4 regions of the Janthinobacterium sp. CG_23.4 genome follow, and region 1 is predicted to be linked to each of the others. Evidence: predicted binding sites of a transcription regulator. Region 1 holds the regulator's gene; each other region holds the start of a gene.

Region 1 (7,968 bases):
GATAACCGCCCCGTGGGCGTGTTTACGGATGGCGACTTGCGCCGCATGTTCGAGCGTGTGCAGGATTTCACGCAAGTGGCGATCCGCGACGTCATGCATGCGCAGCCGCGCAGCATCGCGCCCGAACGCCTGGCCGTCGACGCCGTGGCCGTGATGGAGCAGTTCCGCATCAACCAGATGCTGGTCGTCGATGCCGACGCCAAGCTGGTGGGCGCCCTGCATATCCATGATCTGACGCAAGCGAAGGTGATCTGATGGACAGCGTAGCTGGCAACCTGGCGCGCGCGGCCAAAGTCAAACTGATGATCTTTGACGTCGATGGCGTGCTCACCGACGGCAGCCTGCATTTCGGCCCCGATGGCGAGATGATGAAAACGTTTAATGTGTATGATGGCCTGGGCATCAAGCTGCTGCAGGAATCGGGCGTGCAGACGGCCATCATCAGCGCGCGCCGCTCGGCCATCACGGCGCGCCGCGCGCAAGACCTGGGCATTACCCATGTGCACCAGGGCGGTCACGACAAGCTGACGCCGTTTCGCGAACTGCTGGCGCTGACTGGCTTGACTGAAGAGCAATGCGGCTACATCGGCGACGATGTCATCGATGCGCCCATCCTGCGCCGCGTGGGCTTTGCCGTCAGCGTGCCGGGCGGGCGTCCCGAAGTGCAGGGCCTGGCGCACTATGTGACGCAGGCCGGTGGCGGCCGTGGCGCGGTGCGCGAGATCTGTGAATTCCTGCTGCGTGCCCAGGATAACTACGCGCGCGTCATGGCGCCGTTCCTTGCGTGAGGCGCATCGCCTCGCCGCCAGTGATATTTGAAAGAGTGAAACCCTATGCGTAAGCCAGGAGGCGCCCATCGCTGGCGCATGATTTTTACCTTGCTGGGGGCCATCATCTTTGCGCTGGGCAGCTTTTGGCTGCTGGCGGTGATGAACAAGAATGCCCAAGACATCTCGGCTAGCAAGCATCTGGACGAGCCAGACTATTTCATCACCAATTTCAGCATGGTGCGCATGGACTTGACGGGCAAGCCCAGCTATATCGTGTCGGGCAGCAAGCTCACGCATTATCCGCTGGACGATTCATCCGATATCGACCAGCCTTTCGTGCGCAAGCTGTCGCCAGGCATGCCGCCGCTCAATATGCATGCGGAACTGGCGCATATCGACCAGGACAACACCCGGCTGCAACTGCACCGCAATGTCGTGATCGATCGCGTGGCCAGTGCGAAGGCGCAGCACCTGAGGATCGAGACGGAAGCGCTGACGGTGTTCCCGGATGAGGAAAGAATGGAAACGGACGTGCCTGTCGACATCCTGACGGGCAGCTCGCGCATCAATGGCGTAGGCATGCGAGCCAATAACGCCACCGGCGTGGTGGAAGTACACAATGCCCTGCGCATAGTGCTGCCGCCGAAACCGCGCCCGGCCGCAGCGCCAAAATGACAGAATGAAACAAGGAAACCATATTATGAAGAAGATCTTGCTGTTGAGCCTATTTTCCCTGGCCGTCATGGGCGCAGCGCATGCCGAGAAGGCCGATTCCGAGAAGGAAGCCGTCATCACGGCACGTAGCGGTCACGTCGATGACGTCAAGCAGGTTCGTACCCTGACGGGCGACGTCGTGCTGGTCAAGGGGAGCTTGATCATGAAGGCGGGCCGGGCCCTGATCACGGAAGATCCGCAAGGCTACCAGTTCATTACTTTCTGGGCTGATCCTGGCAAGCTGGCCACCTTCCGCCAGAAGCGCGATGGCGCGGGCGACCTGTGGGTCGAAGGCGAAGCTGAGCGCGTGGAATACGACAACAAGACGGAAGTAGTGAAACTGTTTTCCAATGCCAAGGTGACGCGCCTGGAAGGCAAGAAGCCGACCGATGTGGCCAATGGCGCCTTCATCTCGTATGACAGCCGCAAGGAAGAATTTGCGATGGAAAATTCCAACAGCGGCACCAGCACCCCGGATGGCGGCAGCGTGCGCATGGTGATCCAGCCAAAGACCAAGGCAGCGGCGGCGGAGAAAGCGCCAGCGACGCCTGCGCCAGGAAAGAAATAATGGACAATACACGTTGCGGCAGTACCCTGATCGTTCGCGGGCTGCAAAAATCCTATGGCAAGCGGCAAGTCGTGCACGACGTCTCGCTGCAAGTCGAATGCGGCGAAGTGGTCGGGCTATTGGGGCCGAACGGTGCCGGCAAGACCACCTCGTTCTACATGATCGTCGGCCTGGTGCCATCGGATGGCGGCAGCATCGATATCAGCGGCGTGGACATTTCCCGCCTGCCGATACACCGCCGCGCGCAGATGGGCCTGTCGTATCTGCCGCAGGAAGCGTCCGTATTTCGCAAGCTGACGGTGGAAGACAATATCCGTGCCGTGCTGGAAATCCAGACCGTCGAAGGCCGCCCCCTGAAGAAGGCCGAGATCGAGGAACGCCTCGATAAATTGCTGGCGGACTTGCAGATTGAAAAGTTGCGTGAGAACCCGGCGTTGTCGCTCTCGGGCGGTGAGCGGCGCCGCGTGGAAATCGCCCGCGCGCTCGCTACCGATCCGCGTTTCGTGCTGCTCGACGAGCCGTTCGCCGGTGTCGACCCCATCGCCGTGATCGAAATCCAGCGTATCGTGCGCTTCTTGAAGGAGCGTAATATCGGCGTCCTGATCACCGATCATAATGTGCGCGAGACGCTGGGTATCTGCGACCGTGCCTACATCATCAACCAGGGCTCGGTACTGGCGTCGGGACGCCCCGACGACATCATCGCGAACGAGTCGGTACGCCGGGTCTATCTGGGCGAACACTTCCGCATGTGAGCCAATGAAACAATCATTGCAGCTGCGCACTTCGCAGCACTTGGCACTGACGCCGCAGTTGCAGCAATCGATACGCCTGTTGCAATTGTCTACGCTGGAATTACACCAGGAGCTCGAGCAACTGCTGACGGACAATCCTTTGCTCGAGCGCCTCGACGATCCGCTCGACCGTTCGCTGCGCCTGCTGTCCGACGGCGCCTTGAGTTCCACGGCCGCGCCGGCCGAAGCGCCGCCGCAGCCTCCAAGCCAGGAGGCACCCACCGCGCCGGTCGAAGCGGAAACCTTTGACGGCGAGGCCAGCGACAGCCCTGCCGCTGGAGACGCCGGTGACAGCGACTGGAGCGAGGCGAACCGGGGCAAGGCACCCGACGACGAAGATTCCCGCCCGCAGCTCGAAGCCCATCACTGTACCCTGCGCGAGCACTTGATGGAGCAGATGCGCGTGACGGTGCTCGAATTGCGCGACCGCGCGCTCGTTGAGCTGATCATCGATGCACTCGATGACAATGGCTACCTGGAAGAATCGCTCGACGACATCCTGGCGCGCCTGCCGGAAGAGCTGGAAATCGACGCCGACGAGATGCGCACGGCCTTGTCGCTGTTGCAAAGTTTCGATCCGCCCGGCGTGGGTGCGCGTAATGCGTCGGAGTGCCTGGCACTGCAAATCAAGCGCTTGCCGCACATCGCCATGGTGACGCGGCGCATGGCCCTGGTGATCGTGGAAAAGCACCTGGCCTGGTTTGCCCAGCGCGATTTCAACAAGTTGAAAAAAGCCCTCAATTGCGATGATGAAGACTTGCGCGAAGCGCAGACGGTGATTCGCCAGTGCAATCCGCATCCGGGCGCCGTGTTCGCCTCTGACGTGTCCGATTACGTGGTGCCCGACGTCGTCGTCAAGCGCGCGCGCAATGGTTGGCAAGTCACCCTGAACAACGACGTCATGCCGCGCCTGCGCGTGAACGCCATGTACGCCAACTTGCTCAAGCAGGGCAAGGGCGAGGGCGCCATGGGCGCACAGTTGCAGGAAGCCAAGTGGCTGATCAAGAATATGCGCCAGCGTTTCGACACGATCTTGCGCGTGGCGCAGGCGATAGTAGAAAGACAAAAGAACTTTTTTTCGCATGGGGCCGTTGCCATGCGTCCCCTTGTACTCCGTGAAATAGCTGATACACTGGGATTACACGAGAGTACTATCTCGCGGGTAACAACCCAAAAGTACATGCTGACCCCGCATGGCATGTTTGAGTTGAAATATTTCTTTGGTAGCCACGTCGCCACCGAAGCGGGGGGCGAAGCATCATCGACGGCGATACGGGCATTGATCGTGCAACTGACAGGAGCAGAAGACCCTAAAAATCCTTTATCCGACAGTAAGATTGCGGACATGCTGGGCGAGCAAGGCATGGTGATTGCGCGACGTACTGTTGCCAAATACCGGGAAGCGTTGAAAATTCCGCCAGTGAGTCTGCGTAAGTGTTTGTAAGTTTTTTTCGGTTCCTCTGCGGGCCGGATAGGATGGACCGCACGAACCCGATCATCTTTAGGAGTGTGTATGAATCTCACCATCAGCGGACATCATCTCGAAGTGACACCAGCCATCCGTGAATACGTACAAACGAAGCTGGAGCGCGTGAAACGGCATTTCGATCAAGTTATCGATATTGCCGTGATACTGACCGTGGATAACCTCAAAGAGAAAGAAAAACGTCAAAAGGCCGAAGTCAACCTGCGTATGAGTGGCAAAACCGTCTATGTGGAAAGCCTGGCGCAAGACCTGTATGCCGCAATCGATATGCTGATCGACAAGCTGGACAGGCAAGTGATGAAGTACAAAACCAAAGTGCAAGGGCACGGTAAAGAGGCGATCAAGCATCTGCCAGACAACTCGGACGAAGAAATCGCCGCCGCTTAAGCGGCCCGCGACTTCCAAACGGTTGTGATCAACTAAGGGCGCACATTGCGCCCTTTTTTGCGCCTGTCGCCCTTGTCGGGCTACCATCATGGGAACGCAAAGTTCCGTCCGAAGACGCTAGAATGTGTGCACTTTGACTTCTTTCCTGCCTGGCGGGCCTGCTGGCTCGCATCTGCATTAAGAATACCGGATCACAGCATGGCGAGCGGCAGGAAAAGGTGTTGGAGTAGCGCAACTTCGCCTGGCACTGCGCCGCCCAGGCAGTGAACGTTGCCCGCTACCTGCGCCGATGCGCAACAGATTTTATGCGCGTCTTACCCACGTTCGCGATGTCGCAAGACGACGCGCTCGTTCGGGCTGAAATACTGTGCCAGCCGTTCCGCCATGTACACCGAGCGATGCTGGCCACCTGTACAGCCGAGTGCCACGGTCAGGTAGCTGCGGTTGTCGGACTTAAAGGATGGCAACCATTTTTCGATGAAGGCGCGGATGTCGGCCAGCAGTTCCAGCGCGCTGGGCTGTGCGTCGAGGAAGGCGATCACGGGCGCATCGCGTCCGTCGAGCGGGCGCAGCGTCAGGTCGTAATAAGGATTGGGCAAGGCCCGCACGTCGAAGACGAAATCGGCGTCCAGCGGCACGCCCAGCTTGAAGGCGAAGGATTCGAAGAACAGGGTCAGCGGTGCGCGTTCCGAGGCGACGATATCCTTGACCCAGGCGCGTAACTTGTTGGCGCTCAGCTCTGAGGTATCGATTACATGGCCCAGCTGTTCGATGGCAGACAGGCGTTCGCGCTCTTCAGAGATGCATTCGATCAGGGTGCGGCGGCTGGCTGGATTCTGATTCGGACGCAATTCGTGCGACAGCGGATGGCTGCGCCGCGTTTCCGAGAAGCGCGCTACCAGCGAATGCGTGGTAGCCGTGAGGAACATGACCTTGACGTCGTGCCCCTGGTCGCGCAGCAGGGTGACATTGTGCGGCAGGCTGGTCAGCGACTCTGCGCTGCGCGCATCGACGGCGACGGCCAGTTGTGATGCGCCTTCGTCGAGCAGCGTTTGCACCAGGCTGGGCAGCAATGCCGGTGGCAGGTTGTCGACACAGTAGTAGCCGGTATCTTCCAGCACATTGAGTGCGACGGATTTACCGGAGCCGGATATTCCGGTGATGAGGACGATATGCATAACCCGATCATACAATAAAGATCGGCATGGCGCCCCCGAGGCAACTCTCTTTACAAATTATTGCAATGTCATATGTGTATTTCGTAGGTCGGCTTAGCGCAAAGCGCGTAAGCCGACACCACCTTGGGCGTCAACAATGTCGTCGGATTACGCGGGGCTTTGCCCCGCTAATCCGACCTTGTTAATCGCCACTCATTGCCAATCTCTGCCGCTCCATGAACTCTTGCAAGGTATCGATGCCGCGCAGTTGCAAGATGGTATTGCGCACGGCCGCTTCCAGTAGCACGGCGATGTTGCGGCCGGCGGCGACGGGGATGACAACCTTGCGCACGGGCAAGCCGAGCACGTCTTCCGTGGGGAACAGGAAAGGCAGGCGCTCGACTTCTTCTTCTAGCGCGTTGCGGCGCACCAGATGTACGATCAGTTTCAAGCGCATCTTGCGGCGCACGGCTGTTTCGCCAAAGATGGCCTTGATATCGAGCAAGCCCAGGCCGCGTACTTCCAGCAGGTTTTGCAGCAGCGGTGGGCAGCGACCTTCGATCATGTTCGGCGCGATGCGCGAAAATTCCACGGCGTCATCGGCCACCAGACCGTGGCTGCGCGAAATCAGTTCCAGGCCCAGCTCGCTCTTGCCCAGGCCCGAGTCGCCCGTGATCAGCACGCCCACGCCCAGCACGTCCATGAACACGCCATGCATGATGATGCGCTGCGCCAGCTTTTTCGACAGGTAGACGCGCAGGAAGTCGATCACTTGCGCGGCCGGCAGCGGGGTCGAGAACAGGGGAATGTTTTGCTCGTCGCAGATGGCGAGGATATCGGGTGGCGTTTCCAGGCCTTGCGCAATGATCAGCGCCGGTGGACCGCCAGCGATCAGTTCGCCAATGACGTGGGTGCGCGTGTTGACCTTCAGGCGCTGATAGTAATTGATTTCCTGATGACCAAAGACCTGGATGCGGCCCGGATGGATCAGGTTCAAGTGGCCCACCTGGTCGGCAGCCGACGAGACATCGCCCGAGATCAGGCGTTCGCCGCCGGGAAAGCCGGCGAACCAGCCCAGTTGCAGACTTTCACGATTATCGTCGTACAGGCGTTGTATCGTCAGTGGCGTTTGCAACATGGCAGTCTTCTTCAGGAGTGGAGGAATACCTGAAGTTTAACCCGCCGCTTGCAGGCTGGGTTGCCAATTGACGATGCGCGCATGCACCGATTTCGGATCTGGATCCGTGGCCAGTGCCGTGCGGAAGGCATCGTCGGAAAACATTTCAGCAATTTCTGACAAAATTTCCAGATGCTGCTGGGTAACATGATCGGGAATCAGCAGAAAAAACAGCAGATTGACGGGCTTACCATCGGGCGACTCGAACGGAATCGGTTCGGCCAGGCGCACGAAAGCACCGAGTGGCGCTTTCAGGGTTTTACTACCCTTGACCCTGCCATGCGGCACGGCCACGCCATGGCCCAGGCCTGTTGAGCCCAGCCGTTCGCGGGCAAACAGATTGTCCGAAACAGTAGAGCGGGCGATGCCGTAATTGTTTTCGAAGATCAGCCCGGCTTGCTCGAAAGCGCGCTTTTTACTGGAGACTTCCAGGTCCAGCAGGACGTTTTCGAGAGATAGTATTTTGCTAAGATTAGTCATGACACTCAATGAAATGGTGCAATGCGCAGAGGGCTTGCGAGCCGAATTATAGGCCTGTTTTCACGGCCTGTAACGCCAATTCTCATCAGTATAGGCCCGTTGCGGGCGCAGTGTATGCGACAGCCCATGCCGCCATCATTTTGGTAAAAAAATAACACCATGGTGTATCGGCTATTTCTGGATTAAAAACACGCGGCGGACAGGTTTTTCCGCCGCCGAATGCCGATTTTCCAATTTTTCAGCGTCTTTGGCATGCACTGTGGCACGACTGCTACGTTGTTTTAAAACACAGCCAACATTCCTGTTGGCATGATTTTGTGCTGTGGCCCGGTGTTACTGTCGCGCATTGCGCAGATTGGCTGGCATGGTGCCGGTGCTGTAGTTGCTGCGCCAGGGATTGATATCGAGTCCGCCGCGGCGCGTATAGCGCGCATA
Region 2 (7,968 bases), 530 kb from region 1:
CCGTGCGCCTGGCCAATATCTTCCGCAGTACCAATCCCAAGGGCACGCTGGCGGAATTTGGCGATTTCCTCAATGCCAACTTGCCGTCGCAAAACGAAGTGCCGCCCGAGCGCGTAGCCAAGCTGTACCAGCAGTATGCGATGGAAAACTGGTCGCTGGCCGACCGCGGCTATTTGGCCAATGTGCATCCGCTGGAATTGTGGATGGTGGCGTATCTGCGCCAGCACGACGGTTCCACCCTGTCGCAGATGGTGGCGGCGAGCGAAAAGCAACGCCAGGAAGTCTATCAATGGCTGTTCAATACGCACCGCAAGCATGCGCAGGACCGCCGCATCGCCAATTTGCTGGAGGTGGAAGGTTTCCTGGAAATCCATCGCCAGTGGAAGAAGATGGGGTATCCCTTCGATTCGCTGGTGCCGTCCTATGCGACCACCCTGGGCGCGTCGGCCGACCGTCCTGCGGCGCTGGCCGAGTTGATGGGCATCATCATCAACGATGGCGTGCGCAAACCCAGCGTGCGCATCGATTCCATGCATTTCGCGGCCAATACGCCGTACGACACCATGCTCAAGCGGGGCAGCAAGGTGGAGGCGGAACAAGTGCTGTCGCCGGACGTGGCCAAGGCCGTCGCCAAGGCCATACGCGAAGTGGTGTCGGACGGCACTGCAAAACGCGCCAAGACGGCGTTTGTCGGCGCCGACGGCGTGCCTATTGCCATGGGCGGCAAGACGGGGACGGGCGACCAGCGTTTCGACGTATATGGCGCCGGTGGCCGCCTGATCGAGTCGCGCTATGTGAATCGTTCGGCCACATTCGTCTTCAATATCGGCGAGCGCTTCTATGGCAGCATGACGGCCTATGTGCGGGGACCGGAATCGAAGAACTACGATTTCACCAGCGCCTTGCCGGTGCAATTGTTGGTGTCCCTGGCGCCGAGTCTGATGCCGCTGATTGAGCCGCCCGCGCCGGCCGAGGGCGTGGCGCAGCAGTGCACGAATTAAGACGCCGTTGCCGCTGAAGAGCAGGCCCCTACGGCTAATGCCGTTCAGTCTAGGGTTTTGGCGTGATTGATGAGCGCCAGTAAATTCGCTAACCCCAGCGGCAAAGAGCTGGGGTCGGTCACTTCGTGATCGGAATGTGCTCCATTGAAGCACATTCCCCCAGCGGGTCCGACCCCTGTCCTAGTTCTTGGGCTAAAAAATAGCATCACTAACACACTAACTGAACGGCATTAGGCCGCTGTGGCCGGTTTTTTTGGTACGCTACATGACGCCAGCTTCGCTGCAGGGCGTGCGCCGCGCTCGCGCTTGCGCTTGCGCTTGCCATGCCATCGGCGGCAGGCGCGATGCCATCGTGCCCGGCTAGCCGGCAAATACGGCGGTTTTATCTTCCAGGCGCGCGTGGAAGGCGGCAATGGCGGGCGTGTCCGGGCGTTGCATGGGCGCCATCAGCCAGCGCTTGACGGACAGGCCCAGCACGATATCGGCTAGGCTGAACTGTTGGCCGCACACATACGCGCCCGTGCGCTGTAACTGCTGTTCGAGCACGCCCATCATCTTGTTCCATCCGGCAATCCCGGCCGCCAGCTGCGCCGCATCCTGGTGTGCGGGGCTGTGGCGCACCAGCGACATGAAGGCGTAGCGCCAGCTATTGTTCAAGTCGCCCATTTGCCAATCCATCCACTTTTCCACTTCCGCGCGGGCGCGGGGATGAGTCGGCAGCAAGTCCTCGCGGCCCGCCTGGGCGCACAGGTAACGGCATATCGTGTTCGATTCCCATAGCACCAGGTCGCCATCGAGCAGCACCGGCACCATGGCGTTCGGATTCAGGGCCAGGAAGGCCGGCTCGTCGGTGGCGCGAAAGCCGCTGCCCCAGTCTTCGCGTTCGTACGGCAGGTCGAGTTCCTCGCAGGTCCACAAGACTTTGCGGACATTGATCGAGGCGGCTTTTCCAAGAATTTTCAGCATGCAGGGCTCCAAGGCGCAGGTGATGGATCTGCCACTGTAGCCGAAATGGCCACGCCGCAGCGGCGAAAGTGCCTTGCGTAGTTGCGCTTTTCTTGGCATCGTAGCCACCCATGAAACCCATGCGCCACCACATGTCCAAAATCCTCGCGTTCAGCCGCTTTTCCGTGCGCGATTTCCTCGCCACCGCCGGTCCCACTGTGCTGCTGGTGGGCGCGTTTTGCGCGCTCGCTTATTGGCTGGTCGACCCGGCGCCGCCGCGCCAGGTGAGCTTGTCGACGGGGCAGGACAACAGCGCATATGAAGAATTTGGCAAGAACTATGCGGCTACCCTGGCCAAGCACGGCATCAAGGTGAGCTTGCAGCCATCGCTGGGCTCGCAGGACAACTTGCAGCGCTTAAATAGCGGCAAGACCGATATTGCCTTTGTGCAAAGCGGCTCGACAGAGCACGCCGATGCCGAGCGCCATGGCTTGATTTCGCTGGGCAGCTTGTTTACGGAACCTGTCTGGCTGTTCCTGCGCGAAGACAAGGCGGTCACGCAACTGACGCAATTGAAGGGCATGAAGATCAATCTGGGGCCGCCAGGCACGGGTGTGCCTGGCCTGTTCCGGCAGTTGCTGTCCGCCAATGGTGTGGATGCCACGGAACTGAGCGTGAGCGACTTGCAAAATACGCCCGCCACGGTGGAACTGCTGGAAGGGCGCATCGATGGTCTCGTATTCAGCTCGGCGCCGGAAGCGCCGCTGATCCAGATGCTGCTGCAAACGCCGGGCATCAAGCTGTTCGATTTTTCGCAAGCCGAGGCGTACACGCGGCGCCTGCCTTTTCTCACGCATGTGGTCTTGCCTCGCGGCATCGTCGACCTGGGCAAAAACATCCCCGCCCAGGATTACCACCTGATCGCGCCCACCGCTACCCTGGTTGCGCGCGAAGACTTGCATCCTGCCTTGATGGATCTGTTCGTCCAGGCGGCGGCCCGCATTCACGGCGGCACGGGCTGGTTCCAGCAGCAGGGGCAGTTCCCGTCCGCGCGCTATACGGAAATTCCCGTCGCGCCTGAAGCGCTGAAATTTTACAAGGATGGCGCGCCCGTGCTGCAGCGCTACATGAGTTTTTGGCTGGCCAATTTCTTTGACCGCATGTGGGTGCTGGTGGTGGCGCTCGGTGCCTTGATCTTGCCGCTATCGCGCGTGGTGCCACCGCTGTATGTGTGGCGTATCCGCTCGCGCGTGTACCGCTGGTATGGCCAGTTGCGCACGGTGGAGCAGGCGCTGGAAGACGTGCCGCAAGCGCAGCGCGCGCAAGTGTATGCGGCGCAATTGCAGCGGCTGGACCAGATCGAGGAAATGGTCAACCAGATCTCGATTCCGCTGTCGTTTGCCGATGGCCTGTATGGCTTGCGCAGCCACATCAATTTCGTGCGCAAGCGCATCTTGGGCCTGATGGCAGAGCCTCCAGCGCTTGACGCGGGCGAGCGTGCCTGAAGCGTCCAGCCACGCTGGCAACGGCATCTGGCCGAGGCCCAGCCCTGGCCCTAGCCCGGATACACAGCGCTTCAGTTGCTCCTGGCCTCAGGCGCCCAGCCACGGCAGTCCCGCCTTGCACCAGCCGCCGATCTGTTTGCGGTGGCCATCGGCGTCCTTGTCGCCCTCGAAGCCTTCGAGGATGTCGAAGCAGTTCGCATAGCCGTGTTCGCTCGCCAGCTTGGCCGCATGGCGCGAACGCACGCCGGAGCGGCACAGGAATAGCAGTACCGCGTCCTTGCCGGTCTGGGCTGCCAGTTGCGCGAGGAAGGCGGGATTCGGTACGCCGCCCGGATACGTGGCCCATTGCACCGCGACATGCTGGGTGTCGGCGATGTCAACCCGACCGACCCAGTCGCGCTCGGCATTCGTGCGCACATCGATGAGCTTGACGCCGGCATCGCCCTGCAGCAGTGCATACGCTTCGTGCGGCGTGACGGCACCGGCATACGGCGTACCTTCATTGGCCCGGCTGCGGGCAGTGCTCAGGATGTCGGCGGCGGTAGTCATGGCGTCCTCGGTGAAAGTGGAAAGGGATAAACGATTATAGTGCGCCGTGCGCATCGCGCAAATGGGGATACGCGCTGCACGGCGCATGCACCACAAGAAGGCATTTTTCAGGAATCCGCAAAAAATGCACGATAATAGTGCGTTGTTTGTTTTTTGCACTTGCATAGTGCATTCTGAACGTGATGCAAACGCGTGTGAAAAACCCGGGCATGAAAATTTTCACGGGGATGGCAGGTATTCTGCTGTCGCTACCACGCTGCTTCTGGAGCTGGCATGGAATCTGCTATGATCCTTGTGAGTTTTGGTGGCACGCAATGTTTGCTTCGCTGCATCAGCCCAGACGCATTAAGGTCGGCTCACCCCACATTCATTTAGGAGATACGCATGGCAATGACAGCCGCAGAAGTCTTGAAGATGGTAGAAGAAAACGAAGTCAAATTCGTTGATTTCCGCTTTGCCGACACCCGTGGTAAAGAGCAGCACGTGACGGTTCCCGTGTCGCACTTCGACATGGATAAATTCGAGTCGGGCCACGCCTTTGACGGTTCTTCGATCGCTGGCTGGAAAGGCATTGAAGCGTCCGACATGATTTTGCTGCCGGATCCAAACACCGCCAATATCGATCCGTTCATGGAAGAAACCACGCTGTTCATGCAGTGCGACGTGATCGAACCATCGGACGGCAAGGGCTATGACCGCGACCCGCGCTCGATCGCGAAACGCGCCGAAGCCTACCTGAAATCGTCGGGCATGGGCGACACCGCCTACTTCGGCCCTGAGCCAGAATTCTTCATCTTCGACAGCGTGCGCTGGAAGATCGACATGTCGGGTTGCTTTGTCAAGATCGGTTCGGACGAAGGTTCATGGTCGACCGGCAAGGATATCGAGGGCGGCAACAGCGGCCACCGTCCTACCGTCAAGGGCGGCTACTTCCCGGTGCCACCAGTGGACAGCTTCCAGGACATGCGTTCGGAAATGTGCCTGATTCTGGAATCGCTGGGCATCCCGGTTGAAGTACACCATCACGAAGTCGCCGGCGCCGGCCAGAATGAAATCGGCACCAAGTTCTCGACCCTGGTCGAGCGCGCCGACTGGACGCAAAACCTGAAATACGTGGTGTGGAACGTGGCGCACAGCTATGGCAAAACCGCTACCTTCATGCCGAAACCTATCGTTGGCGACAACGGTTCGGGCATGCACGTGCATCAATCCGTATGGAAAGATGGCAAAAACCTGTTCGCTGGCGACGGCTATGCCGGCCTGTCCGATTTCGCCCTGTACTACATCGGCGGCATCATCAAGCACGCCAAGGCATTGAATGCGATCACCAACCCGGGCACCAACTCGTACAAGCGTCTGGTACCAGGCTATGAAGCTCCGGTGAAATTGGCGTACTCGGCGAAAAACCGCTCCGCCTCGATCCGTATCCCGCACGTGGCCAATCCAAAAGGCCGCCGCGTCGAAGCGCGTTTCCCGGATCCACTGGCGAACCCGTACCTGTGTTTCGCTGCACTGTTGATGGCTGGCCTGGACGGCGTTGCCAACAAGATCCATCCGGGCGAAGCAGCCTCGAAAGATCTGTACCATCTGCCGCCAGAAGAAGACGCACTGATCCCTACCGTGTGCGCTTCGCTGGAAGAAGCACTCGATGCGCTGGACAAGGATCGCGAGTTCCTGACCCGTGGTGGCGTGTTCAGCGATTCCATGATCGACGCTTATCTAGAATTGAAAATGCAGGACGTGCAGCGCATGCGCATGACCACGCATCCAGCCGAGTTCGACATGTACTACTCGCTGTAATGGCGCCATGCCGGCAACTTGCCGGTAGTGAGTGAAAAACGCGGGTGAGGCGATGGTCTTGCCCGCGTTTTTTTATGCAGTACGCCCATGCGGCGGCAGCACGTGTTGTATAGTCGGCCCAGGAACGATGCGGCAGGTGCCGACAGGAGTCGAGATTGAGCAAGTATGACAGAATCGCGTTGATGGCCGCATTGCTGGCTGCAGCGGCGCAGGCGCACGCGCAGTTGTATGTGTGCGCCGATGCGCACGGACACAAGACGTACACGGACAAGCTGGCGGGCAAGCATTGCCAGTTGCTCGATTTGCCTGGCGCCATGACGCAGCCGCCACGCAAGACGGCGCCGCTGACCGGCCCGCTTGCGCGGCCCGCCACGCAGGCGCTGGCCACGGCGGTGCCTGCCGCCGGGGCGTTTCCCAAGGTTGACGGCGCCGAGCAGCGCGCGCGCGACCTGGACCGGCGCCAGATCCTGCAGGACGAATTGCGCAGCGAAGAACAGAAATTGGCGGCCCAGCGCCTGGAACTGAACGCCGGCCAGCCCGAGCGCCAGGGTAATGAGCGTAACTATGCGAAATATCAGGAACGCGTGGCGCAGTTGAGGGACAACCTTGGCCGCACACAGCAGAACGTCGAAGCGCTGAAACGCGAGATCGCCAATATCCGATGAGCAGACCATGACAATACACAACCCTCCCAGCCGTCCCGCCCACCTGGCGGGTCTCGATTTGCTGGCTTCTGCCGTGATCTTGCTCGATCGCGACGGGCACATCAGCTATGCCAACGCGGCGGCTGAAAACTTGCTGGAAAGCTCGCTGAAAGCGCTCTCGCGGCAGAAGTTGACGGCGCTGTTCCTCAATCCCGAAGAGCTGGCCGGCATCTGCGCGCAGGCGCTCGAACATAAATTCTCCGATTTGCGCCAGGATCTGAGCCTGGAGCGCCTGGGGCGCGAGCCGCTGCGCGTGCACAGCATCGTCAGCGCGCTCGACGCGCCGAGCGACGGCGTACTGATCGAGCTGCGCGAAAACGTGCAGCAGTTAAAACTCGACCGCGAGGAGCGCATCCTCGACCAGAGCCAGGTCAACAAGGAGCTGATACGCAATCTGGCGCATGAAATCAAGAACCCGCTGGGCGGTATCCGCGGCGCGGCCCAGCTGCTGGAGCTGGAATTGCCGGCCCTGCACCTGAGCGAGCTGCGCGAATACACGCAGGTCATCATCAAGGAAGCGGACCGGCTGCAAACCCTGGTCGACCGCCTGCTGGCGCCGCACCGCCGCCCGCACATCGTGGGCGACGTGAATATCCACGAAGTGTGTGAGCGCGTGCGCAGCCTGATCCTGGCCGAATTTCCCAGTGGGCTGACCATTGCGCGCGATTACGATGCCTCGATTCCCGAGTTTCGCGGCGATAAGGAACAATTGATACAAACCGTGATCAATATCGCGCATAACGCGGCGCAAGCGCTGGCCGAGCGCATCGAGGCGGGCGATGCGGAGCTGATTTTCAAGACGCGCGTGGCGCGCCAAGTGACCCTGGCCAAGGTCCGTTACGCCCTGGCATTAGACTTGCATATCATTGACAATGGACCGGGCATCGCACCTCAGATCCGTGACCGGATTTTCTACCCGCTGGTGTCGGGCAGGGAAGGCGGCAGCGGTTTGGGGCTGACCTTGGCGCAAACCTTCGTGCAACAGCACCTGGGCGTGATCGAGTGCGAAAGCCGGCCTGGATACACCGATTTCAGGATCGTTCTACCCTTGCCATAAGCGAGGGGGTATCCCACCCATGAAATCCATTGCGGGACGCACACACTAATGAAGCCAATCTGGATAGTTGACGACGACGAATCAATCCGCTGGGTGCTGGAAAAAGCCCTGGCGCGGGAAAATCTCGCTACCAAGAGTTTTGCCAATGCACGCGATGCTATCGCGGCACTGGAATTTGACACGCCGCAAGTGCTCGTGTCCGATATCCGCATGCCGGGCGCGTCTGGCCTGGAATTGCTGCAGACGGTCAAGTCGCGCTTTCCCGGCTTGCCTGTGATTATCATCACGGCTTTTTCCGACCTCGATTCAGCCGTCGCGTCCTTCCAGGGCGGCGCCTTTGAATACCTGGCCAAGCCGTTTGATATCGACAAGGCTGTCGAACTGATCCGCCGCGCGCTCGACGAGAG
Region 3 (7,968 bases), 4.2 Mb from region 1:
GAGAACAAGCGCCAGTACAAGTTATGCCTGATGACCATAGCAAGTTGGTCCCACCCCTTCCCATCCCGAACAGGACCGTGAAACAACTTTGCGCCGATGATAGTGCTGCAACCAGTGTGAAAGTAGGTTATCGTCAGGCTTGTTATTTGGTGCAACAGCTCTCGGCTGTTGCACCTAGAGAAAAACCCCGCCAGCAATGGTGGGGTTTTTTTTCGTCTGTTGGTTTTAGTGTTAGCCCCAGCTATTCAGCAGCAAGATAAAAAGCCCGCGCATCGCAAGAGGCGCGGGCTTTTTTTAGAAACTGTATTGGGCGCTGAAACCTAGCAAGCAATTACGGCCTGGTGCCGCTTCGTAGTAGCGCTTGTTGCTGTCGCCGATGATGAGGGAAGCTACGTAGGTCTTGTCGAAAAGATTGTTCAGGCGGACAAATTGCTTGAAGTGCCAGTTGCCCGTGCTTTGTTTGGCATTCATGCGTACGTTGAACACCGTGTAGCCGGGTGCCGGTTTTTCGCTGTTGCTGTCTTCCGCGTACACTTGCTTGCTGGCCACGCTTTCCAGCGCCGCGCCGAAGCGATCAAGCGTATCTTTCCACGCCAGTTCCGCAAACAGGTTGGCGCTGGGTACACCTGGCAAACGGCTGCCTTTGCGCGCGCTGCCGAAGGCCTGGTCATATACGGCGTATAGGCTGGTCAGCGCCACTTTTGTCGTGAAGCCATATCCTAGGCTGGCGTCCAGAGATACTTCCATGCCCTGGCGCAAGGTCTTGCTGGCGTTGATATAGCTGGTGCGACCATTGCCTGAATTCTTGTTGTCGACCACCAGTTCATCGCTGGTCTTGATCTGGAATACGGCCGCGTTTACATGCGTGTTGTTGTTGAGCCTGGTCTTGACGCCCGCTTCCAGGTTGCTGCTGGTGGCAGGTTTTAGCTGGTAATTGAAGCCGCCGCCCATGCCCGAGTAAAACAGTTCGTTCAGGGTCGGTGCTTCGAAGTCCCGCGCGGCGCTGGCGTACACGTTGACGTTCGGCGTCAGCTTATACAGCAGGCCCAGCACCGGTGTAGTGTGGCTGAACTCGAGCTTGCCGCTGTCGTCGCCATTGCTGAGAAAGTGGTCGTTGACTGCGACTTTCATCTTGCTGTAGCGCACACCTGCACTGAGCAGCCATGGCCCGCCTTGCCATTGCGCCTGAATATACGGAGCGAGGCTGGAGACGACATCGTGCTCGTCGCGGCGTAGCTTGCCTTTTACGCCCAAGCTATTGCCCATGTAATTTTCATGGCCGGTGCGCTTGTCGCTGGAGTGGCCGTAATCGATGCCGATGGTAGTGCTCAGCGTGCCGCCGGCCAACTGGTTCACGTGTAGCCAGTTGCTATCGATGCCATAGAAGTGGCGCTGAAAGTCGACCACGCCGCCCGAATGACTAGCTGGCGCCTGAAACACTCTACTAAAAGCTTGGTACTGGATCACATCGCGGTTGCCGCCATACATCGTCACATGCAGGCGGTCGTCGCCGAATGACTGTTCATAGGTAGCGCCGATTTGCTGGTGGTCAATGCTCTTGCGCGTGTTGTAGCGTTCGGCAAAGGTGCGCTTCGGGTTTTGCGTATCGGTGGTGTCGGTTTCGCCTGCGCGCGGGTTTGTGGCAAACGTGGCCCAGGTGACGCCCAGGGGATCTTGTGTATTGCCTTGGTGCAGGCTGTTGGCGACGATGGTCAGCTTGCTGTCCACATTCGGCTTGAGCGTGATCTTGCCGAACGCCTGTTCGCGCGTGGCAGCACTGTGGGCGCGGAAACCCTGCGTGCGGAAGCGCGAACCGTCCAGCACGTAGCCGATGCCGTCGGCCTGTCCCTGCGCCGAAAGGTCCAGCTTGCTGGTGCCGTAGCTGCCGCCCGTAACGTTCAGCTCCACGGACGGGGGATTTTTCCCAACCTTGGAAAACAGCTGGATCACGCCACCCGAGTGGTTGCCGTAGATGGCAGAGAAGGGGCCGCGCAGCACTTCGATGCGCTCGGCCGTATCGAGGTTGAAAGTGGCGATCTGGCCCTGGCCATCGGGCATGCTGGCGGGAATGCCATCGCTGATCAGTTTGATGCCGCGCACGCCGAAGGCCGAGCGGGCGCCGAAGCCGCGTGAGGAGATTTGCAAGTCTTGCGCGTAGTTCTGGCGGTTTTGCACCACCAGGCCCGGCACGCCAGCCAATGCTTCCGAAGCGTTGACGCGGATTTGGCCCTCCTGGATGCGGGCGCTGTCGACTACATCGATCGAGGCTGGCACTTCCTTGCTGGGGCGGGCGATGCGGCTACCGCTGACGACCACCGTATCCATGACTTGTCCGGCGGCCAGGTCAGCGGACTCGGCGGCGAAAACGTGGGGGGCGAGGGTGGCGCTGCCAGCGACAAACAGGCTGGCAATGGCGTTCAAGCGGAAACGATGCTGCATGCGGGTTCTCCAATCTGAATAAAAGCGTGCTTAGTCGCGTGTGCGTATTGCCGTGCGCAAATTGCCATGGGGCATGGTGATTCCTTCGTGGCACAGGAGCAGGTGTTGCAGTTTGGTACACCTGTTCCATTGTGCAGCAACAAAGGGGCGACGCAGCAGGGCTGGCGTGGATTGGCGCAGGATACACCTGCCTTGTTCAAGACGCGCGCACAGTCCCCCGGGAAGAATCACCGGCGTGCGGCGGTGAGCTGGCACGGCATTTGCACAAGACTTCTTGTACTCACCCCATCTGTACCAAGACGTTTGATATTTATTTCAGTAATTCCATTCTAATTAAGCCGATAGAGGATGACATGAATTTTGCAGACATCAGCAAACTGGGCGTCGCCAACCCTTTCAAGCAACGTTATGACAATTACATAGGCGGAAAATTCATTGCACCAGTAAAAGGTGAATATTTTCCCAATATTACGCCCATCACCGGCTTGCCATTTTGCGAGATCGCCCGTTCCACGGCGGAAGACGTGGAACTGGCGCTGGACGCCGCCCATGCCGCCAAAGATGCCTGGGGCAAGACTTCGCCTGCCGAACGCGCTAACATCTTGAACCGCATCGCCGATCGCATCGAACAGAATTTGAGCCTGATCGCCACGGCGGAAACCATCGATAACGGCAAGCCGATCCGTGAAACGATGAATGCCGACATTCCGCTGGCCATCGACCATTTCCGTTACTTCGCCGGATGTATCCGCGCGCAAGAAGGTTCCGTCGCACAAATCGATGCGGAGACCTATGCTTATCATTACCATGAGCCGCTGGGTGTCGTGGGCCAGATCATCCCTTGGAATTTCCCGATTCTGATGGCCGTGTGGAAACTGGCGCCAGCCCTGGCCGCCGGCAATTGCGTCGTCTTGAAGCCGGCCGAGCAAACTCCCGCCTCTATCATGGTATTGATCGAACTGATAGGCGACTTGCTGCCGCCTGGTGTGTTGAACATCATCAATGGTTTTGGCCTGGAAGCGGGCAAGCCGCTGGCGTCGAGCAAGCGCATCGCCAAAATCGCGTTTACGGGCGAAACGGGCACGGGCCGTTTGATCATGGGTTACGCGGCGCAAAACCTGATTCCCGTCACCCTGGAACTGGGCGGCAAGTCGCCGAACATCTTCTTTGAAGACGTGATGGATGCCGACGATGATTATTTCGATAAGTGCCTGGAAGGCTTCACCATGTTTGCGCTGAATCAGGGAGAAGTGTGTACCTGCCCATCGCGCGTGCTGATCCAGGAATCAATCTACGAAAAATTCATCGAACGTGCATTGAAACGCGTGGCTGCCATCAAGCAGGGCAATCCGCTCGATGCCAGCACCATGATCGGCGCCCAGGCTTCGCAGGAGCAGTTGGAAAAAATCCTGTCCTACCTCGATATCGGCCGCCAGGAAGGCGCCGAAGTGCTGGCTGGCGGCGAGCGCAATACACAGGCAGGCGACCTGGAGGGCGGTTATTACGTGCGTCCGACCGTCTTCAAGGGCAACAACAAGATGCGTATCTTCCAGGAAGAGATTTTCGGGCCTGTCGTCTCCGTGACCACCTTCAAGGATGAGGCCGAAGCGCTGGCTATCGCCAACGATACCTTGTATGGCCTGGGCGCCGGCTTGTGGACGCGTGACGGTTCGCGCGCCTTCCGCATGGGACGCGCCATCCAGGCCGGCCGCGTATGGACCAATTGCTACCACCTGTATCCAGCCCATGCCGCATTCGGTGGCTATAAGCAATCAGGTATAGGACGTGAAAACCATAAGATGATGCTCGATCACTACCAGCAAACGAAGAACTTGCTGGTGAGCTATAGCCCGAAAGCCCTGGGTTTCTTCTAAACTGGCACACGCGCCGCGCTCTTAGCCAGGCGCGGCGTGCAGAAAGGGATGCCATGAATGCAATAATTGCCCGGGTAGTCGCCACCGAAGCGGCGCTTGAAATGATGGACAAGTTGCGCGAGCGTCACGGCCCATTGATGTTTTTCCAGTCGGGCGGTTGTTGTGATGGCAGTGCGCCCATGTGCTATGCGCTGGGCGAGTTCGATGTCAGCGATACCGATATCTATCTCGGTCATTTGAATGGCACACCGTTTTACATGGGAATCGAGCAGTTCGCTTACTGGGAGCATACCCAGTTGATTATCGATGTGGTCGATGGCAATGGCGGCATGTTTTCACTCGATAACGGCACGGGCAAGCGCTTCTTGACGCGCTCACGCCTGTTCACCGATGAAGAGTGCGCGTTGTTGCATGCCCAGCCGCTAGAGCACAGCAAGACCTGATACACCTATGCTCATCAGTATGGGCAGCGCAAGACGTCGCACTTCTTTCCGCATCTGCTATAAACTATTTCAGATGTGGAAGCTTGCGATAGATCGTGTTGCGCGATACGCCCAGGGCCCTGGCCGTGGCCGAGACGTTGCCTCCATGCGCATCGAGCGACTTGCGGATCACATTTTGTTCCATCTCTTCCAGGTTGGCGCCGGCGGCGATCATGCAATCCGCGCCTGGGCTGGCGGCATGGGCTTGCGTCATCTCAATATCGTCGAGGAAATCATCTGGCATGTGGCGCAAACAGATTTCATGCTCGTCGCCAGCCATGACGATGGCCGTGCGCAACAGATTGGTCAACTGGCGGAAGTTGCCAGGCCACTTATGCAGGTGGAACATGCGCAGGATGTCCGGTGTCAGCGTATAGCGCGTGTCGGGCGCTACCGTTGCGAGTATCTTTTTTACGACCGTGTCCAGGTCTGTGCGCTCGCGTAGCGGCGGCAGTTTGACCACCAAGCCGTTCAGGCGGTAATACAAGTCTTCGCGAAACAAGCCCTTGGCCATGCGTTCTCGCAAGTTATGATTCGTAGCGCAAATGAGTTCCACATTCACGGTAATCGACTTGCTGCTACCTAGCGGCGTGACTATGCGTTCTTGCAGCACGCGCAACAGGCGCGCCTGTAAACCAAAGGGCATATCGCCGATTTCATCGAGAAATAGAGTGCCGCCATTGGCTTGTAAAATCTTGCCGATAGCACCTTTCTTGCGCGCCCCCGTAAACGCCCCGTCTTCATAGCCGAACAGCTCGGACTCGATCAGAGTTTCCGGTATCGATGCGCAATTGACAGCGATAAACGGTCCCAAGGCGCGTGGCGAGTCGTTGTGAATGGCTTGTGCCAGCAATTCCTTGCCGGTCCCCGTTTCACCCATGACGAGGATGGGAATATCGCGCCCCAATACCTTGCTGACCTTGTCGATCACCAACTCTAGTTGCGGATCGCCCGTGCGCAGGTAGCGCAAGCCGGACAGGCGGCGCGCCGCGTTGGCAGCATGGCTGGCCGGTGCGAGAACCTGGGCCGGCACGGCGCGAATATCGCCATGCTCGGTGCTGATATTGAAACCGCGTTGGAAGACAGTATTGGCCAGGCGCAATTGTGCGCGACCGTAGACGCGCACGCCGCTGTGCATGCACAGGTTCAATAGACCTGGTGCGGCCGTTCGGTAATGGTCGTACAGGGCAGACACGGGTAAGCCGAACAAGGAACTGAAGGTATGTGATTTCAGCGCGGCAAATGACAGGCCCAACTGAAACAAACCGTTCTTATTGGCGGATAAAAACCGTCCACCCGGCGTAAATGAGGCGATGCCTTCCATCAAGGTACCGATGAATTCGGGGCGGGCATGAAAGTGCACGGTGATGGCATCTTCAAAGGTGGCGGAAAACAGCTGATTTTCGATCATCAGCGCCGACATGCGCACGAGGGCCATCGTATGCTTGTGAAAGCTGCGCTGGTCGCTCGACACGTCCAGCACGCCGATGACCTTGCCGCGGTGATCGGTGATCGGCGCTGCAGAGCAGGTCAAGAAATGATTGGCGGCCAGATAATGCTGGTCCGCATGGACCAGGGTGGGGACTTTTTCCGTGATGGCCGTGCCGATGGCATTCGTACCGCGGCTTTGTTCAGACCACGCTACGCCGGGTTGCAGGGCCACCCGGTTGGCTTTCTCCAGAAAATCATCGTCGCCTAGCGAATGCACGATCACGCCATGGGCATCCGTCAAAATCACCATGTTGTGCGTGTTGACGATTTGCTGGTACAGGGTTTCCATCGCGGGCAACGCGTGCGTGTGCAGCATGCGATTTTGCTCGATCAACAACGACAGATCGGATTTGCCTGCCGGCGTAAAGTCGGGTGTGGCCGTGGGCGACAAGCCAAAGGCGACTGAGCGTTGATGGGAAGTTTCGATGATGACGGGGACCCTGTCCAGTCCTGCTGGCATGGCGTTCCCATCCGCTATGGATGAAAACGGCGCGCTACGGTAAGTAGTTGACGGTTGATACATGATCTCCTTGCCTCCGTTGGGCCCTGTACTGCGGCGCTCTTTTGAATATCGAGAGTGTTACACAATGTAGCACCGGTCACAGACGCGAGCAAAGCAAAGTGAACTGGGCTATATCCATTGTTGCTGTCAGTCCCATAACTGCTCCCCTTATTGGGCAGTGCATGGGCATGCCAAGCGAGTGCGGTATAAGGGCTCCTTTATGGAGTGGAAAAATACCCCTTGCAGGGCGAGCGGGCTAGGGCTATAATTCGCCCCCTCGCGGAACGACGCATGTAAATGCAGAGTAAAGCAGGGTAAAAAAGAAGATTGACGGATTTAGCGAAATGCTTCATACTCCTTCTTCTTCGCAGCTGACAAACACAACGCTTTGTCGATAGCGCGAAAGTAGTAACGGATACAGTTCTTTAACAATTAACAGTCGATAAGTGTGGGCATTTGATGTAAGTGCAGCAGCGATCTTCGGATCGTTGTAAAACTTAAAATATCAAATGTTCACAAGAAATAATGAAATAGGCGCTACGAAAGTAGTGGCCTGTCAGTTTTTTGAGTGAGCGACCCATCAGCAATGATGGTGCCGGTAAAACGGCAAAGTAACAGAGATTAAACTGAAGAGTTTGATCCTGGCTCAGATTGAACGCTGGCGGCATGCCTTACACATGCAAGTCGAACGGCAGCACGGAGCTTGCTCTGGTGGCGAGTGGCGAACGGGTGAGTAATATATCGGAACGTACCCTAGAGTGGGGGATAACGTAGCGAAAGTTACGCTAATACCGCATACGATCTAAGGATGAAAGTGGGGGATCGCAAGACCTCATGCTCGTGGAGCGGCCGATATCTGATTAGCTAGTTGGTAGGGTAAAAGCCTACCAAGGCATCGATCAGTAGCTGGTCTGAGAGGACGACCAGCCACACTGGAACTGAGACACGGTCCAGACTCCTACGGGAGGCAGCAGTGGGGAATTTTGGACAATGGGCGAAAGCCTGATCCAGCAATGCCGCGTGAGTGAAGAAGGCCTTCGGGTTGTAAAGCTCTTTTGTCAGGGAAGAAACGGTGAGAGCTAATATCTCTTGCTAATGACGGTACCTGAAGAATAAGCACCGGCTAACTACGTGCCAGCAGCCGCGGTAATACGTAGGGTGCAAGCGTTAATCGGAATTA
Region 4 (7,968 bases), 2.7 Mb from region 1:
ATGGCCAATCCCAGCAGCGCCACCTTGGCCGCGATGCCCGTTTCCAGGCCGGCAATACGCCAGCCCGCCATGCCGGCCAGCGCACCGAACAACATCATGCCGAGAAAGATGGCGGGCTGGGCCAGGCCGCGACGCTGCTGGCCGCCCCATATACCCAAGCCCAGCATGGCCAGCAAATGGTCTAAGCCCGTCAATGGATGGGCGAAACCAGCCAGCAAGCCGGCACTGTCGCCGTGGCCGGAATGGGCCATGGCAGGCAAAGCCAGCAAATACAATGCGGCCACAGTAGCCGTTTTTATCATCTGTCTTGCGCTCATTGCAGCTCCTTGCCTGGTTGGTCGAGCAGACCTTGCTCGCGGATAAAATCAATGACGACCTGCACGCCGTCGCCGCTGCGCAGATTCGTCAACACAAAGGGGCGCTCGCCGCGCATGCGTTTGGCATCCTGCGCCATCACGTCCAGGTTGGCGCCCACATACGGCGCCAGGTCCGTCTTGTTGATAATGAGCAAATCGGAGCGCGTGATGCCGGGACCGCCCTTGCGCGGGATTTTTTCGCCGCCAGCCACATCGATCACGTAAATCGTCAAGTCCGACAGTTCCGGACTGAAGGTAGCGGCCAGGTTATCGCCGCCAGATTCGACCAGGATCAGGTCGAGGTTCGGAAAATCTGCCTGCATGCGCGCGATGGCCTCCAGGTTGATGGAGGCGTCTTCGCGGATTGCCGTGTGCGGGCAGCCGCCCGTCTCCACGCCCATCAGGCGCTCGGCCGGCAAGGCGTCCGCGCGCAGCAGGATTTCCATGTCTTCCTTGGTGTAGATGTCATTCGTGATGACCGCCATGTCATAGCGTTCGCGCATGCCCTTGCACAGCATTTCGCACAGCGCCGTCTTGCCCGAGCCGACGGGCCCGCCGATGCCTACGCGCAGCGGATTGGAGGTAATCGTTGTCATGTTGTGGTGTCTCGTTGTGGTGTCACGTTGTAGTGTCTGCTTGTAGGATTCAGGAACGGTACAGCCGGCTGTACTGCACTTCGTGCCGCATCGACAGCAGCGACAGGCCGGGCGCCCAGTTGCCCATCTCCGCGTCTGCTATGGTTTGCGCCGTGCCGGCCGCCGCTTCAAGTTCAGGGCGCAATGACAGCAATAAACGCTGGCCCGCCACCTGCCCCAGCGGCACGGATTTCACGCAGACGAGCACCTGGTTTTCCGCCCAGGCGAACAGCATCGCCAGCAGCGCTTCTTGGCGCGGGATCGCCAGCGCCACCACGGCGCAGGCATAGGCTGTGGGCAGCGCCACTTCCGGCTGGCTCTGCAGCATGTCGATCAGCACGCCATCGGCTACGCCCAGCTCGGCCAGCAGCTTGGTCAAGGAATAGCCCATCTGGATAGTTTCGGCGCGAAACTCCGCCGTGTCGCGCGAGGCGATAAAGCGCTCGCTCCAGCACTGCACGGCGCACAGGTCCTGCGCTTCAAACGCCTGCATCAAGCGCCAGCACAAAGGCGCTTCCCAGCGCGCCATCACCTGCGCCAGATGCTGCGAGATCCAACCGCGCGCCGTCACCGCGTCCGTCACAAGGCCTGCTTCGAGCGCCGCTTCCAGCCCCTGCGAATAGCTGTAGGCGCCTATCGGCAAGGCCGGGCTGGCGAACTGCAGCAGATGCAGCAAGGCCGATGCCTGCATCATGCGGCGCACGGCGCATCGCCGGGGCGGTGGATTTTCTGCCGCAGCGGCACGGGCGCCAGCAAGTGCTGGCCGTGGCCGTCGTGGTGCCCATGGCCGCCGCCGTATGCGCCAGCTTCCGGCTCGAACGGCGCGTCTTCTTCCGTCACCAATGCCTGCAAGCCTTGCAGCATCTCCTTCAATACCGGATCTTTGCGGATGCGCAAAAAACCATCGCCCACCTGCGCCTGCGTGTGGCGATTGCCCAGATGAAATGCGCAACGCAGCAGGGTGTGGGAATCGAGGCACTGCACCAGATAGGTCGGTTCGCGCGCGGCGACGATCTGCACCACCTGCCCGCTTGGACCCGTCATGCGTTCGCCGTCGCGCAGTACAGTGCCGCGCACGGTGAACACGGCCACCTCGTCGCCATTCGACAGCACGGCGCGCAGCCGGCATTTTTCGCGCTGATCATAGGGCAGCACAAGTTGCGCGAAGGGCGTGCGGTCGTCGTTCGCACCGAGCTTGGTATGCAATGTGAGCATGATGCCTCCTGTTTAAAATAGAAAATAGCGCTGCGCCATGGGCAGCACGGCGGCGGCCTCGCATACCAGCAGCTGGCCGTCGGCACGCACGGCATAGGTTTCCGGGTCCACTTCCATATGTGGCGTGGCGCCGTTATGGAGCATGTCTTGCTTGCGCAAGCCGCGCATATTCTGCACGGCGATGACGGCTTTATTCAGTTTCAACTGATGCCCAATATCGAGGTCGTAGGCCGCCTGCGAGACAAACGTAAAAGATTTTTTCAGGCCGCCGCCAAAGGCGCCGAACATCATGCGGTAATGCACCGGCTGCGGCGTGGGAATCGAGGCATTCGGGTCGCCCATCTGCGCGGCGGCGATCATGCCGCCCTTTAAAATCATCGATGGCTTGACGCCGAAGAAGGCCGGCTTCCACAACACGAGATCGGCGATCTTGCCCGCCTCGATGGAGCCGACTACATGGGAAATCCCATGCGTGATGGCCGGGTTGATCGTGTACTTGGCGATATAGCGTTTGGCGCGGAAATTGTCGCTGCGCGCCGTGTCGGGCGCCAGCGGCCCACGCTGCACCTTCATCTTGTGCGCCGTCTGCCAGGTGCGCATGATCACTTCGCCAACACGGCCCATGGCTTGCGAGTCCGATGACATCATGGAAATGGCGCCGATGTCATGCAAGATATCTTCGGCGGCGATGGTTTCGCGGCGAATGCGCGACTCGGCAAACGCCACGTCTTCGGCAATGGCCGGGTCCAGGTGGTGGCACACCATCAGCATGTCGAGGTGCTCGTCGAGCGTGTTGACGGTAAACGGGCGCGTCGGGTTGGTCGACGAGGGCAGCACGTTCGACTGTCCCACGGCGGCGATGATGTCGGGCGCATGGCCGCCGCCCGCTCCTTCCGTGTGAAACGTGTGGATGGTGCGATCCTTGAAGGCAGCCAGCGTGTGTTCCAGGAAGCCGCCTTCGTTGAGGGTGTCGCTGTGCAGCGCCACCTGGATATCCATGCGATCTGCGACTGACAGGCAGTTGTCGATGGCGGCCGGCGTGCTGCCCCAGTCTTCGTGCAGCTTCAAGCCAATGGCGCCCGCGCGCACCTGCTCTTCCAATGGCAAAGGCAAACTCACATTGCCCTTGCCCATGAAGCCCAGGTTCATCGGGAAGGCATCGGCTGCCGCCAGCATGGCGTGCAAATGCCATGGCCCCGGCGTGCAGGTGGTGGCGGCCGTGCCCACGGCAGGTCCCGTGCCGCCGCCCAGCATGGTCGTCACGCCGCTCATCAGGGCTTCTTCGATCTGCTGCGGGCAGATGAAGTGGATGTGCGTGTCGACGCCGCCGGCCGTGACAATCAAGCCTTCACCGGCGATGATCTCGGTCGCGCCGCCGATGACCAGGGTCACGCCGGGCTGGATATCCGGGTTGCCCGCCTTGCCGATGCCGAAGATCAGGCCATTTTTCAGGCCGATATCGGCTTTCACGATGCCCCAGTGGTCGAGGATGACGGCATTCGTGATAACGGTATCCATCACCTCGGCAGCGCAACGCTGCGACTGGCCCATGCCGTCGCGGATCACCTTGCCGCCACCGAATTTCACTTCTTCGCCGTAGATCGCATAATCGTGCTCGATCTCGATGAACAGCTCCGTGTCGGCCAGGCGGATGCGGTCGCCCTTGGTGGGGCCGAACATCTCGGCATACGCACTACGGGCAATGCTGGCCATATCAATCCTTTCCTGGTGGAGTGTCTTGCAGTTCGCCCATCACTGCGCCATTGAAGCCGTAGACCTTGCGCTCACCTGCCAGCGCCACCAGCTCCACCGTGCGCCGCTGGCCCGGCTCAAAGCGCACGGCGGTACCGGCAGTAATATTGAGGCGCATGCCGTAGGCACGCCAGCGCTCGAAGTCCAGCGCCGGGTTGACTTCAAAAAAGTGGAAGTGCGAGCCGACCTGGATAGGCCGGTCACCGCGATTGGCCACCACCACGGTGGCCGTGGCGCGATCTGCATTGAGGGTGATTACGCCTTCTTCCAATTTGTATTCGCCTGGTGTCATGAGGAACTCCTTTCAATGTCGCTGGTATGCTTACACTATCGGATGATGCACGGTCACCAGCTTGCTGCCATCGGGGAAGGTCGCTTCCACCTGAATATCGGGGATCATCTCTGCGATGCCATCCATGACGTCGGCGCGCGAGAGTATTTTGCTACCGTCCGACATCAGCTGCGCTACCGATTTTCCATCGCGCGCACCTTCCATGATGGCGGCGCTGATCAAGGCCACCGCTTCCGGATAATTCAATTTCAAGCCGCGCGCCAGGCGCCGTTCGGCCAGCAGCGCGGCCGTAAAAATGAGCAGCTTGTCTTTTTCGCGGGGAGTCAGGTCCATGGTTTTCCTTGTGCCTCTTTTCTGATCAAGTGTTCCAGATACGGGGTACGACGGCATCGCGCCCCAGCATGGCGGGGCGCAGTAGCAGCCAGGCAGCCAGCATGATCCTGCGCGCCGCCTCACTGTCGCCGCACAGCAGGCGTACCACCACCAGCGATTTCATGTGCGTGGCGCCGAATACGGCGCCAACCGGCACCTCGATCTCGCGCAAGGCAGCCAGCACGGCGGCAGCAAGGGGGCGGCCGACGGCGATCAGGGTGGCGCATACCGTGTGGCCAGCCAGGCCAAGGGGACTGGCCATCAGCGGACCGCCGGCAGCCAGCATGCCCTGCTCCCACCACAGCAGCTTGCCGCCGCGCCGGATCTGCACCTGCTGGGCGATGCTGCCCTGGTTAAAAATTTCGCCAGCAGCGCTGCGACCCAGGCAGACGATGTCGCAGCCGATGTAGTTGGCGTTCGCCGCCAGTTCCACCTCGTGGCGCAGGCGCACGCAAGCCTGATTGAAAAAGATGCTCTCCTGCGGCAGCCACTCGATGGTGGCGCCGCTACCGGCGCGCAGCACGATGTGCTGGCCCGAGACATGGCCGTTGGCACGGTACCACTTGGCGGCGCCCGGTGACGTGAGAAAGGCATGCGCGCCTTCGCCCACCGTAGCATCGACGGCCAGCTGGTCGCCGCCCACCACGCCGCCGGGCGGATGAATGATGATGGCGTGGCAGACGGCCCCGCCTTCCGGATACAAAGGCTTTTGCACACGCAAGGGGCCGCTGTGCGTGCGTTCGACCAGGCGGCTGACACCATCACGCCAGGCAAAACCCAGGCGCAAATGCGCCTGCCAGGCGTCATGCGCGCGGGCCTGTGAGGGGATGGCTGGGTGGGTGCTGTCTGGCATACGGGCAATCGCGTAAATAAGCGACTACCTAAGCAGGATATGTGCCAGCGTCAGGAGAAGAAATAGCGAACATTGCGCACCACGCGGCGGTGGACGCACCGGCATGGTGCACCGGCCGCACCGCAGTGTTTTATGCCAAGGCCAGAGTACGCCGTTCGCGCAGCAAGACCGTAAACGGTGCCGCCGCCAGCGGAGGGCTGAAATAATAGCCCTGCATTTCGTCACAGCCATGTTGCGTCAGGAAGTCTACCTGTGCACGCGTTTCCACGCCTTCGGCGATGACGCGCATGTCGAGGTTGTGCGCCAGCGAGATGACGGAACGGGCGATGGCCGCGTCGCTGCTGCTGGTGGTGACGTCGTCGACGAAAGACTTGTCGATTTTCAGCACGTCGATGGGGAAGCGCTTCAGATAGCCGAGGCTGGAATAGCCGGTGCCGAAGTCGTCGAGCGAAATGCCGACGCCGATATCCTTCAGGCGCGTGAGGGCCGCCACTGCCTTGTCCGGGTCGCCCATCACCGTGCTTTCCGTGATCTCGATACCCAGGCAGGCGGGCGTGATAGCGTATTTGCGCAATACCGCCTCGACGAACGGCACCGTGTGATCCTGCGCGAACTGCTTGCCCGACAGGTTGACGGCCACCTTGATGCTGCCCAGGCCCGCGTCGAGCCAGGAGCGAATTTGTGCGCATACGCTTTCGAGCACCCATTCGCCGATGGCCGTGATCAAGCCGTATTCCTCGGCCAGCGCGATGAACAGGCCGGGCGGCACCTTGCCCAGCACCGGGTTATCCCAGCGCAGCAGTGCTTCCGCGCCCAGCAAGGCGCCCGTACGCAAGCACATTTGCGGCTGGTAATGCACCTTGAATTCATCACGGCAGATGGCGCCGCGCAGTTGCTGCTGCATGGCCAGCCGGGCGCGGATATCGCTACCCATGCGTTCCGTGAAGAAAGCGTAATGATCACGCCCCATTTCCTTGGCGCGCACCAGGGCCGTGTCGGCGTGACGCAGCACGTCGTCGAGGCTGTCGCCATCGGCCGGGCACATGGCGATGCCGATGCTGGTGGTCAGCGCCAGGCGCTCGCCGTCGACGCTGAGCTCTTCGCGCAAGCCGGCCAGAATGGTTTGCGCCAGCGCCAGCGTGCGCCCCAGCAAGACATCGTCGTGCAGCAGGATCTGGAATTCGTCGCCGCCCTGACGCGCCACCGTGTCACCCTCGCGCACGCAACCCGAGAGGAAACGCGCCACCACTTGCAGCGCCTTGTCCCCCACGGCCTGGCCATGCGAATCGTTGATATTCTTGAAGCGGTCCAGGTCTAGGCACATCAGCACCACTTGCTGGCCGTCGCGCAGGGCGTTGGTGCGCGCTTGTCCAAAGCGCTCGCGCAGCAGCACGCGGTTCGGCAAGCCGGTCAGCGCGTCGTGGTAGGAGAGGAAGTCGATCAGATGCTGCTCGGCCTTGCGCTCGCTGATATCGAGGAAAACGCCCACGTAGTTGATCACGTCACCGTCCGGGCCATGCACGGTCGACACGCTGAGCAAACAGGGATAGGTGTCGCCACCCTTGCGCCGCGTCTGTACTTCGCCCGACCAGCAGCCGCTGCTATGTAAGCCCTGGCGCAAGGCCAGCAACACCGCTTCGCCCGTGTGCTCGGCGTGCAGGCGCATGATGTCGGTACCCACCACATCCTGCGCCGCGTAGCCGGTGATGCGTGTAAACGCAGGATTGGCCGTGACGATGACGCCGCTCGGATCGGTGATCAGGATGGCGTCCTGGGTGGCCTCAAAGACTTGGCCCGACAGGCGCAGCAATGCTTCATTGGCGCGGCGGATCTGCACTTCGCGTGCCAGGGTGCTGGCCACCTGCTCCAGTTCGGCCGTGCGTTCGACCACGCGCCGTTCCAGGTTGGCCCGCTCTTGTGTCAGCTGCAGCTGCGCCCGCGCCAGGCGCACGTGCGCATCGGTGCGAGCAAGAATTTCCTCGGCCTGGAAGGGCTTGGCGATGAAATCGACGGCGCCCAGCGCAAAGCCGCGCACCTTGTCGTCCGTATCGTACTGCGCCGACAGGAAAATCACCGGCACCTGGCACAGCGACGGTATCTGCTTGAGGCGGCGGCAGACTTCAAAGCCATCGAGGCCCGGCATGCGCACGTCGAGCAAGATCAGCTCCGGCGGGCGCGCCTGGGCCGTCCACAGCGCCAGTTCACCGTTCGGCGCCTGGCGCACCGCATAGCCGGCGCCGCTGAGCAAATCGCTCAACAACTTCAGCGAAGCAGGTGTATCTTCAACAATCAGTACTTCGCCCTTAGCATTCACTTCGGAAAAATCGCGGTGCATGTAGCAGTTCTCTCAGCTTTGGATGAGGCGCGGCAGTCAATTGCCACGCTGGACAAGACATTTCGTTGCAATGAGCTACATACCATCATCATAATCTTTATTGCAATTTAGCACCATCAATCCACGGCACTGAGCCCTTCTTTCATCGCATTTGATGT

What was found. The regulator sigma-54, encoded in region 1, starts transcription at its own class of promoters, with help from an activator protein. The targets are predictions, from matches to a motif close to TGGCANGNAANCTGCTTT.
Region 2: a site for sigma-54 is predicted at 4,270-4,287, ahead of glnA (type I glutamate--ammonia ligase). Genes of this name have one in related genera too.
Region 3: a site for sigma-54 is predicted at 2,689-2,706, ahead of adh (aldehyde dehydrogenase). Genes of this name have one in related genera too.
Region 4: a site for sigma-54 is predicted at 5,505-5,522, ahead of H4V96_RS13260 (urease accessory protein UreD). Genes of this name have one in related genera too.

Annotation. Positions count from the first base shown of each region.
Region 1 covers NZ_JARXUX010000001.1:290,803-298,770, forward strand. Annotated here, with positions in the region: gene H4V96_RS01300 (KpsF/GutQ family sugar-phosphate isomerase) at 1-255, shown strand, start outside; gene H4V96_RS01305 (HAD hydrolase family protein) at 255-788, shown strand; gene lptC (LPS export ABC transporter periplasmic protein LptC) at 834-1,445, shown strand; gene lptA (lipopolysaccharide transport periplasmic protein LptA) at 1,471-2,052, shown strand; gene lptB (LPS export ABC transporter ATP-binding protein) at 2,052-2,807, shown strand; gene H4V96_RS01325 (RNA polymerase factor sigma-54) at 2,812-4,290, shown strand; gene raiA (ribosome-associated translation inhibitor RaiA) at 4,360-4,719, shown strand; gene rapZ (RNase adapter RapZ) at 5,034-5,897, opposite strand; gene hprK (HPr(Ser) kinase/phosphatase) at 6,079-7,014, opposite strand; gene H4V96_RS01345 (PTS sugar transporter subunit IIA) at 7,051-7,533, opposite strand; gene queF (NADPH-dependent 7-cyano-7-deazaguanine reductase QueF) at 7,867-7,968, opposite strand, start outside.
Region 2 covers NZ_JARXUX010000001.1:818,556-826,523, forward strand. Annotated here, with positions in the region: gene H4V96_RS03680 (transglycosylase domain-containing protein) at 1-1,001, shown strand, start outside; gene H4V96_RS03685 (glutathione S-transferase) at 1,362-1,967, opposite strand; gene H4V96_RS03690 (TAXI family TRAP transporter solute-binding subunit) at 2,099-3,451, shown strand; gene H4V96_RS03695 (rhodanese-like domain-containing protein) at 3,539-4,000, opposite strand; gene glnA (type I glutamate--ammonia ligase) at 4,385-5,800, shown strand; gene H4V96_RS03705 (DUF4124 domain-containing protein) at 5,956-6,465, shown strand; gene glnL (nitrogen regulation protein NR(II)) at 6,473-7,561, shown strand; gene ntrC (nitrogen regulation protein NR(I)) at 7,610-7,968, shown strand, end outside.
Region 3 covers NZ_JARXUX010000001.1:4,536,728-4,544,695, reverse strand. Annotated here, with positions in the region: rRNA gene rrf (5S ribosomal RNA) at 27-139, shown strand; gene H4V96_RS20400 (TonB-dependent receptor) at 295-2,439, opposite strand; gene adh (aldehyde dehydrogenase) at 2,793-4,313, shown strand; gene H4V96_RS20390 (DUF779 domain-containing protein) at 4,367-4,756, shown strand; gene H4V96_RS20385 (sigma-54-dependent Fis family transcriptional regulator) at 4,821-6,746, opposite strand; rRNA gene H4V96_RS20380 (16S ribosomal RNA) at 7,412-7,968, shown strand, end outside.
Region 4 covers NZ_JARXUX010000001.1:2,964,868-2,972,835, forward strand. Annotated here, with positions in the region: gene H4V96_RS13225 (HupE/UreJ family protein) at 1-317, opposite strand, end outside; gene ureG (urease accessory protein UreG) at 314-952, opposite strand; gene H4V96_RS13235 (urease accessory protein UreF) at 1,002-1,682, opposite strand; gene ureE (urease accessory protein UreE) at 1,682-2,206, opposite strand; gene ureC (urease subunit alpha) at 2,219-3,919, opposite strand; gene H4V96_RS13250 (urease subunit beta) at 3,921-4,250, opposite strand; gene H4V96_RS13255 (urease subunit gamma) at 4,281-4,583, opposite strand; gene H4V96_RS13260 (urease accessory protein UreD) at 4,609-5,475, opposite strand; gene H4V96_RS13265 (EAL domain-containing protein) at 5,606-7,810, opposite strand.